One region of the Paenibacillus sp. FSL W8-0186 genome, then DNA from elsewhere that is predicted to be linked to it. Evidence: predicted binding sites of a transcription regulator. Region 1 holds the regulator's gene; each other region holds the start of a gene.
What was found. The regulator NrdR, encoded in region 1, represses ribonucleotide reductase genes. The targets are predictions, from matches to a motif close to AACACNATATATNGTGTT.

Region 1 (2,199 bases):
AGAGTGCTGCTTTTGTTGTTTCTCGGTTTTACTGTCATTTTATTTTTTAATTCCAAATGGTTAGCCTTATTTTATCCGATTCATTTCAAAGAGGAAATAAAAGTTCATGCTCAGAAATACAATCTCGATCCTTTGATGGTGGCAGCGATCATTCGGGTGGAGAGCAATTACAAGACAGGGTCCGAATCCAAGAAGGGCGCGCTTGGCATCATGCAGATCATGCCGGATACCGCGAAATGGGTTATCGAACAGTCGAAGCTGCCGGACGTGTCTTTAGATAAGGTGAAGGAAGAGAGCGATACGAATATCGCGATCGGAACCTGGTATTTGAAATCGCTGCACGAACAATTCGACGGTAATGAGATCGCCATGATCGCTGCATATAACGCAGGGCCGACGAATGTCCGGAATTGGTTGCGCAGCGGCAGGTGGGATGGAAAGCTCGAATCGGTCAAAAATATCCCTTTTGGCGAAACGAGGCATTATGTACAAAGAGTTACTCATTACTACGATCAATACTCTGACATTTATGAGCATTTGTAAATTACCGGGCCTATTCCCGTATGATAGAGAAGCATTGGACAGGCTGGGGCCTGCGCCAATGCTTCCTGAGCTTGGTTGGTCAAATTATTGGAATTGACCTGCCAGCTGCTGCTCGGCAATTGTTACCAGACGTTTGGTGATGAAACCACCAATCGAACCGTTTTCGTAAGAAGTCAGGTTACCAGCATATCCGTCTTGTGGGAAAGAGATGCCAAGCTCCTGAGCTACTTCATATTTCATTTGCTCCAGAGCGCCGGAAGCTTGTCTAACCACCAGGTCGTTCGAAGAATTATTATTTTGAGCCATGATATGTTCACCTCCTTGTGGTAAAAGTATTATGTGCTGAAATAGACGACTTCATTACGAATATTTTAGTTATTTATTGGCATTCGTTGATGCATCCGACAACAGAGATCTTAGTTAAATCAAAATTCCTAATAAAAAGGGGGTAAAAGCACGTTGAAATGTCCATATTGTGACTATTCCGGAACAAAGGTGCTGGACTCCAGACCGGCAAACGAGAATCGTTCCATCCGCCGCAGGCGGGAGTGCGAGAAATGCAGCCGCCGGTTCACTACCTTTGAGATGGTGGAGGAAATGCCGCTGATCGTTATCAAGAAGGACGGCAGCCGAGAGGAATTTAATCGGGAGAAGTTGCTCCGGGGTTTGATTCGCGCTTGCGAGAAACGGCCGGTGTCCGTGGAACAGCTGGAATCGATCGTGTCGGCAGCGGAAAGATCGCTGCGTCATACCGCTAACGCGGAAGTAGAGAGCCGGGAAATCGGAGAGCTTATTATGGAGCAATTGTATCCTGTAGATGAGGTCGCATACGTAAGGTTTGCTTCGGTCTATCGCCAATTCAAGGACATCAATATGTTCATGAAGGAGTTAAAGGGACTGCTCTCGAAGAGCAGCGGCCCGTCGGATTCGATGTAATCCGCAGGTAGACTTTGAATACGCTGGAGGCTTGGATTTATGAAATGGAACAGCCAGGCCGGGATGGCGCTTGGGTTTCTAGCCGGCACGACATTTGGCAGCGGGATAGGCTTTCTGCTTCATTGGCATTCTTATGATCTGGTTGCGATCGTGAGCGCCTGCGGCGTTATCGGCACAGCCGCAGGGGCGTGGACGGTGCGTAGAATTGTTCGCGGCACCCCAAATGCTAACAAATTGTGAAGAGCGACAGAAAAATTTAAGAAAATTGGAATAATAAATACCCGTTTCATTCACGTTAAGTGATAGAAGCGGGTATTTATTATTATTTTTTACACAGAGTTTACAAAACTCATACATGGGTTTGATATTCGGTTTCTATAATCAGACTATACAAACAAATGAGGGGGAAACCTTAACAATGAAAAAGAGTTTGATGTTAATTTTAACTTTGGTACTGACTTTCACGTTGGCCGCATGCGGACCAAATAACGCGGCAAAGTCCAATAATTCAGCAGAAGCTCCAGGCGCTGCTAACGAAACTCCGGCAAATGAAACGCCAGCATCCGAGCTGTCCGGTTCAATCCTTGCTGTTGGCTCTTCTGCACTTCAACCTCTCGTGGATCAAGCGTCCAAAAAATTCATGGATCAGCATCCGAAGGTTTCTATCCAAGTACAAGGCGGCGGCAGCGGCACGGGCTTGACTCAAGTCTCCGGCGGACA
Region 2 (2,199 bases), 180 kb from region 1:
GGCGGTCTCTGTCTGATGCGGGAGCGGCTTTACTCCGTGGATGTGAGAGAGGCAGAGAATCTCTTCAAAGCTCGATACGAGGGAGGCGTTCTCTGCCTCCATGGCGAGGTTAAACAGCTTCCAGTCGTCCCAAGGCCCGCCTTTGTCCAGGCGGCAGTTCAAATCCTCGTACCAGGAGCGGTTGAATTCGATGGGGGGACCGGCCTGCAAGGAAGAATGCAGGGAATTTGGAGGGTGCGGATTCATCATGTAAACCTCCCTTTTCTGTCATCTTCTAAATTTCGTGTAGATGTAGTATGGACGAATAAGTAGAAATTCATAACTTCGAGAGTGGTTGTGTATCTTGGCATTCTGTCGGAAAATGTCACAATCTGGCTCCGGCGGAATTATGATTTTGAAAGAACGGGCTGGCTGAAGTGGTATAAATGTGGCGTCAGGTCTGATTTGAGATAAGGATGATATGTCAGGAAACAGGCAACGCTAAAGCCATGGCAGCTGGCGGGAGGATGCAGGTCTGGCATGGAATGGTTTTCAGTTCTTTTTCAAAGGAAGAAACGAAATATAAAGGGATTCAAAGGAAAGAGGAGATCATGGGGGATAAACGCCATTAATCTGCCTTAATTTTCAGGGAAGCCAAGCTGTAATATCGAGATGTTGTATAGTATAATGGTACTCGCCCACTACATATTGTGATTTATACATATAAAGATCGTTTATGTGATGTGGATGAGGGTAATGAATAAATAAGAAAAAGGTTAGAGAACAGACAGGAATCGGCGGTATTTGTGCAGGTGTGGCATCTGCGCAGCTACCGACATTTTTTTGCGTCCAGCAGAGGAAAGATGCGGTGATAAACACTGCGACAAGAAACGACAATTAGTCTGCGGTGATGTAGAATTAGGGCGCGAATCATCATTTATGAGGAGGGTGTTTTCTTTGAAAACAGAGCAGAAGCAACGTCTGGAGGGACTTAGTGAAAAAATCTTTTTGGATCGGTACGCCTGGAAAAATCCTGATCCGAGCCACGCGAAGGTCGGCGACGTGGTCCTTGTACTGACAAAGGATGATCCGAAGTTCCCTACGAAAGAAGTAGGCGAGGTCGTAGCGCGAGAGGGGCGGACGGTTACGGTGAAGACCCGGTCCGGCGAGCTCGTGCAGTCCGATGTTGAGAAGCTGACGCTGAATATCGAGAAAACACCGGAAGAAATGTGGGATCGCCTGGCTTCTGCCATGGCCTCGGTGGAGGATACGCCAGAGCTGCAGCAGCAATGGGAAGAGAAATTCCGTTACGTGCTCGACGATTGGAAACTAGTGCCGGGCGGACGTATTGCTGCTGGCGCCGGTGCCAGCGATGAGTTGACGCTGTTCAACTGTTACGTGATTCCATCGCCGAAGGACAGCCGCGGCGGCATTATGGAGACGCTGTCCGAAATGACCGAAATTATGGCGCGCGGGGGCGGTGTTGGAATCAACCTGAGTTCGCTGCGTCCGAGAAGGGCTGTCGTCAAAGGCGTAAATGGCTCATCCAGCGGTGCTGTATCCTGGGGCGGGCTGTTCAGTTATACGACAGGTTTAATCGAGCAGGGCGGCAGCCGGCGTGGTGCGCTGATGCTAATGATTAACGACTGGCATCCGGATTTGCTGGACTTCATTACGGTTAAGCAAACGATGGGCCAAGTGACGAACGCGAATCTGTCGGTTTGCGTTAGCAATGACTTCATGAAGGCTGTGAAGGAAGATCTGGATTGGGAGCTTGTCTTCCCGGATACGACTTATGAAGATTACAATGAGGTGTGGGACGGCGACCTGGACAAATGGAAAGCTGCCGGACGGAGAGTGAATCACTTCCGTACGGTGAAGGCGCGGGAGATCTGGCATACGATCATTGAATCGGCCTGGAAATCGGCCGAGCCGGGCGTCGTATTTATGGAATACTACAATCAAATGTCGAACAGCTGGTATTTCAATCCGATCATTTGTACGAATCCGTGCGGGGAGCAAGGGCTGCCTGCTTGGGGAGTGTGCAATCTGTCGGCGATAAATCTGTCCAAATTCTATGATGAGGACAAGCATGACGTCGCATGGGACGATCTGGCGCTGACCACGCGTTATTCGGTGCGGTTCCTGGACAATGTCATCAATAAAACACCTTATCATTTCGAAGAGAACGAGAAGAACCAGAAGAATGAGCGCCGCGTA
Region 3 (2,199 bases), 1.2 Mb from region 1:
TATCCAGAAACTCATGAATGTCCGCATGGAACAAATTGAGATAGACGACGCCGCTGCCGTCCCGCTGGCCCAGCTGGTTCGCGTAAGAGAACGCATCCTCGAACAGCTTCATCACGGGCAGCACGCCGCTCGCTTTGCCGTCCAGGCCTTTGATTTGCTCGCCGGCTGCGCGGATTTTGCTGAGATTCAGGCTGACGCCGCCGCCGATTTTGCTAAGCTGGAGCGCGGAATTGATTGCAAACCCGATCGCGTTCATCGAGTCATCGACCTCCAGCAGGAAGCAGCTGACCAGTTCCCCGCGGCGCTTCTTGCCCGCATTCAGGAACGTTGGCGTTGCTGGCTGATACTCCTGGGAGATCAGGACATCTGCATATTCCCCGGCTTTCTTGATGTCGCCGTCGCCGAGAAACAGCGCCGTTACGGCGATGCGATCCTCATAACGTTCCAGGAACTTTGAGCCGTCATTCGTTTTCATCGCATAGTTATTATAAAATTTAAATGCGCTCATAAAGGAAGGGAAACGGAACTTGCGCGCATAGAGATCCTCGTACAGCTTCTTCACATCGGCGAATTCGTATTTTGCAAACAGCTCCGCCTCGTAGTAGTCATGCTCGATCAGATAGTCGATTTTCTCCTTTAGGTCGTGGAAGAACACCGTATTCTGATTCACATAATCGACGAAATAGCTGCGGGCTGCCTCCAGATCCTTATGGAACTGGAACTGCCCGTTCTTTTGCACCATGATTTCATTGTTAAGCTGTATCCAATTGGGAATTTGCGTTTGTGAAACGGGTTGAGTTGGCATGAGTGTAGTCAATTTGCTTAACCTCCTGTATAAATCTCTCGACATCCTTCTTGGTGCCGCTAAGCTCGAATTTCATCAATAAAGGGACCGAGTACATCTGTGCAACCTGATCCCCGGCCAGTCCGTAGCGAACGCCCCAGTTCGTATTGCCGCTTGCGGCAACGCCCTGCAGCAGCTCTCCGTTGTCCTCAAGAAATTTCAGGGTCGATTGAGGAACCTGGCCGAAGCCTGTCGTATATGTAATGAGTACAAATGGCCGATCAACGACCAAGCCGTCTCGAATCTGGACATGCTCTACATCCAGCTTGCTGACAAATCGTTTGACGTTACCCGTCTTCGAATCATAAACCACAAGCATTGCTTTTCCCTCCCGTAAAGAAATAGCCCACCCGCAGGAGATGAGCCATCGGCAGCATCATTCAAATTGGAGTAATTCCTAATCCTCCAAGCACCACACTATATATGGTGTGCATAGTCCGACGTTAATACAAAATATAGTGCGTGTTTGTAATATACCTGTTTTCCCAAAATTAATCAAGGGCTATTTCTCCAATAAAAAAAGCTGTGACCTCCCGCTTGTTTCTCCCGGGCAAGCCACAGCTTCTGCGATTCAACCTTTAACTTTTGACAGCAAATAGAGAAAATACGGGGCCCCAATAACGGCCACAACGATGCCTGTTGGAATCTCCGTAGGCTGCATCAGCCAGCGCCCGATCGTATCGGCAACGATGACGAGCAGCGCACCGGTCATAGCCGATGCCGGCAGCAGCAGCTCATGCTTCGGTCCGACAAGCCGCCTCGCCAAATGGGGCGCGATCAGGCCGACGAAGCCGATACCGCCGCTAACCGCAACGGACGAGCCAGCTAGTCCAACCGCTACCGCTAACAGCAGCAGCCGCTCCTTCTCCACCGGTATGCCAAGCCCTGTCGCCGAGTTCTCTCCCAGGTTCAGAATGTTCATCACCCGGGCTTTGTAGAACGCCAACGGAAGCAGCACGACGATCCATGGCAGCAGTGCAAGCACGAATTTCCAATTGGAGCCCCAAATGCTGCCCGCCAGCCACGTCGCCATAAACTGATACTTCTGCGGGTCAAGCTTCAGCGTCAGCACGATCATCGCCGAGCTGATACCAGCCGCTACGCCAATCCCGGTAAGAATGAGCCTTGTCGGCGACACGCCTTCATTCCGCTTATACGACAGCGCGTAGATGAGCGCAGCGGTCAACCCCGCACCGAGAAGCGCAAGCAGCGGAAGCAGAAATATGGAACGAAACGATGTCGTTGGAAAAAAGGAAACATAAAGCATCACCATCAGCCCGGCGCCAGCGTTGATGCCAAGGATGCCCGGATCCGCCAGCGGATTGCGGGATATCCCCTGCAGGATGCAGCCTGAG

Region 2: MKX50_RS09570 (adenosylcobalamin-dependent ribonucleoside-diphosphate reductase) is a predicted target of NrdR. The motif match lies at 677-694, and genes of this name have one in related genera.
Region 3: nrdI (class Ib ribonucleoside-diphosphate reductase assembly flavoprotein NrdI) is a predicted target of NrdR. The motif match lies at 1,258-1,275, and genes of this name have one in related genera.

The regions. Positions count from the first base shown of each region.
Region 1 is NZ_CP150207.1:1,969,827-1,972,025, forward strand. It holds gene MKX50_RS08620 (lytic transglycosylase domain-containing protein) at 1-543, shown strand, start outside; gene MKX50_RS08625 (alpha/beta-type small acid-soluble spore protein) at 628-849, opposite strand; gene nrdR (transcriptional regulator NrdR) at 1,003-1,479, shown strand; gene MKX50_RS08635 (hypothetical protein) at 1,519-1,719, shown strand; gene MKX50_RS08640 (phosphate ABC transporter substrate-binding protein) at 1,898-2,199, shown strand, end outside.
Region 2 is NZ_CP150207.1:2,150,800-2,152,998, forward strand. It holds gene MKX50_RS09565 (SNF2-related protein) at 1-246, opposite strand, end outside; gene MKX50_RS09570 (adenosylcobalamin-dependent ribonucleoside-diphosphate reductase) at 937-2,199, shown strand, end outside.
Region 3 is NZ_CP150207.1:3,181,714-3,183,912, forward strand. It holds gene nrdE (class 1b ribonucleoside-diphosphate reductase subunit alpha) at 1-805, opposite strand, end outside; gene nrdI (class Ib ribonucleoside-diphosphate reductase assembly flavoprotein NrdI) at 753-1,163, opposite strand; gene MKX50_RS14325 (iron ABC transporter permease) at 1,416-2,199, opposite strand, start outside.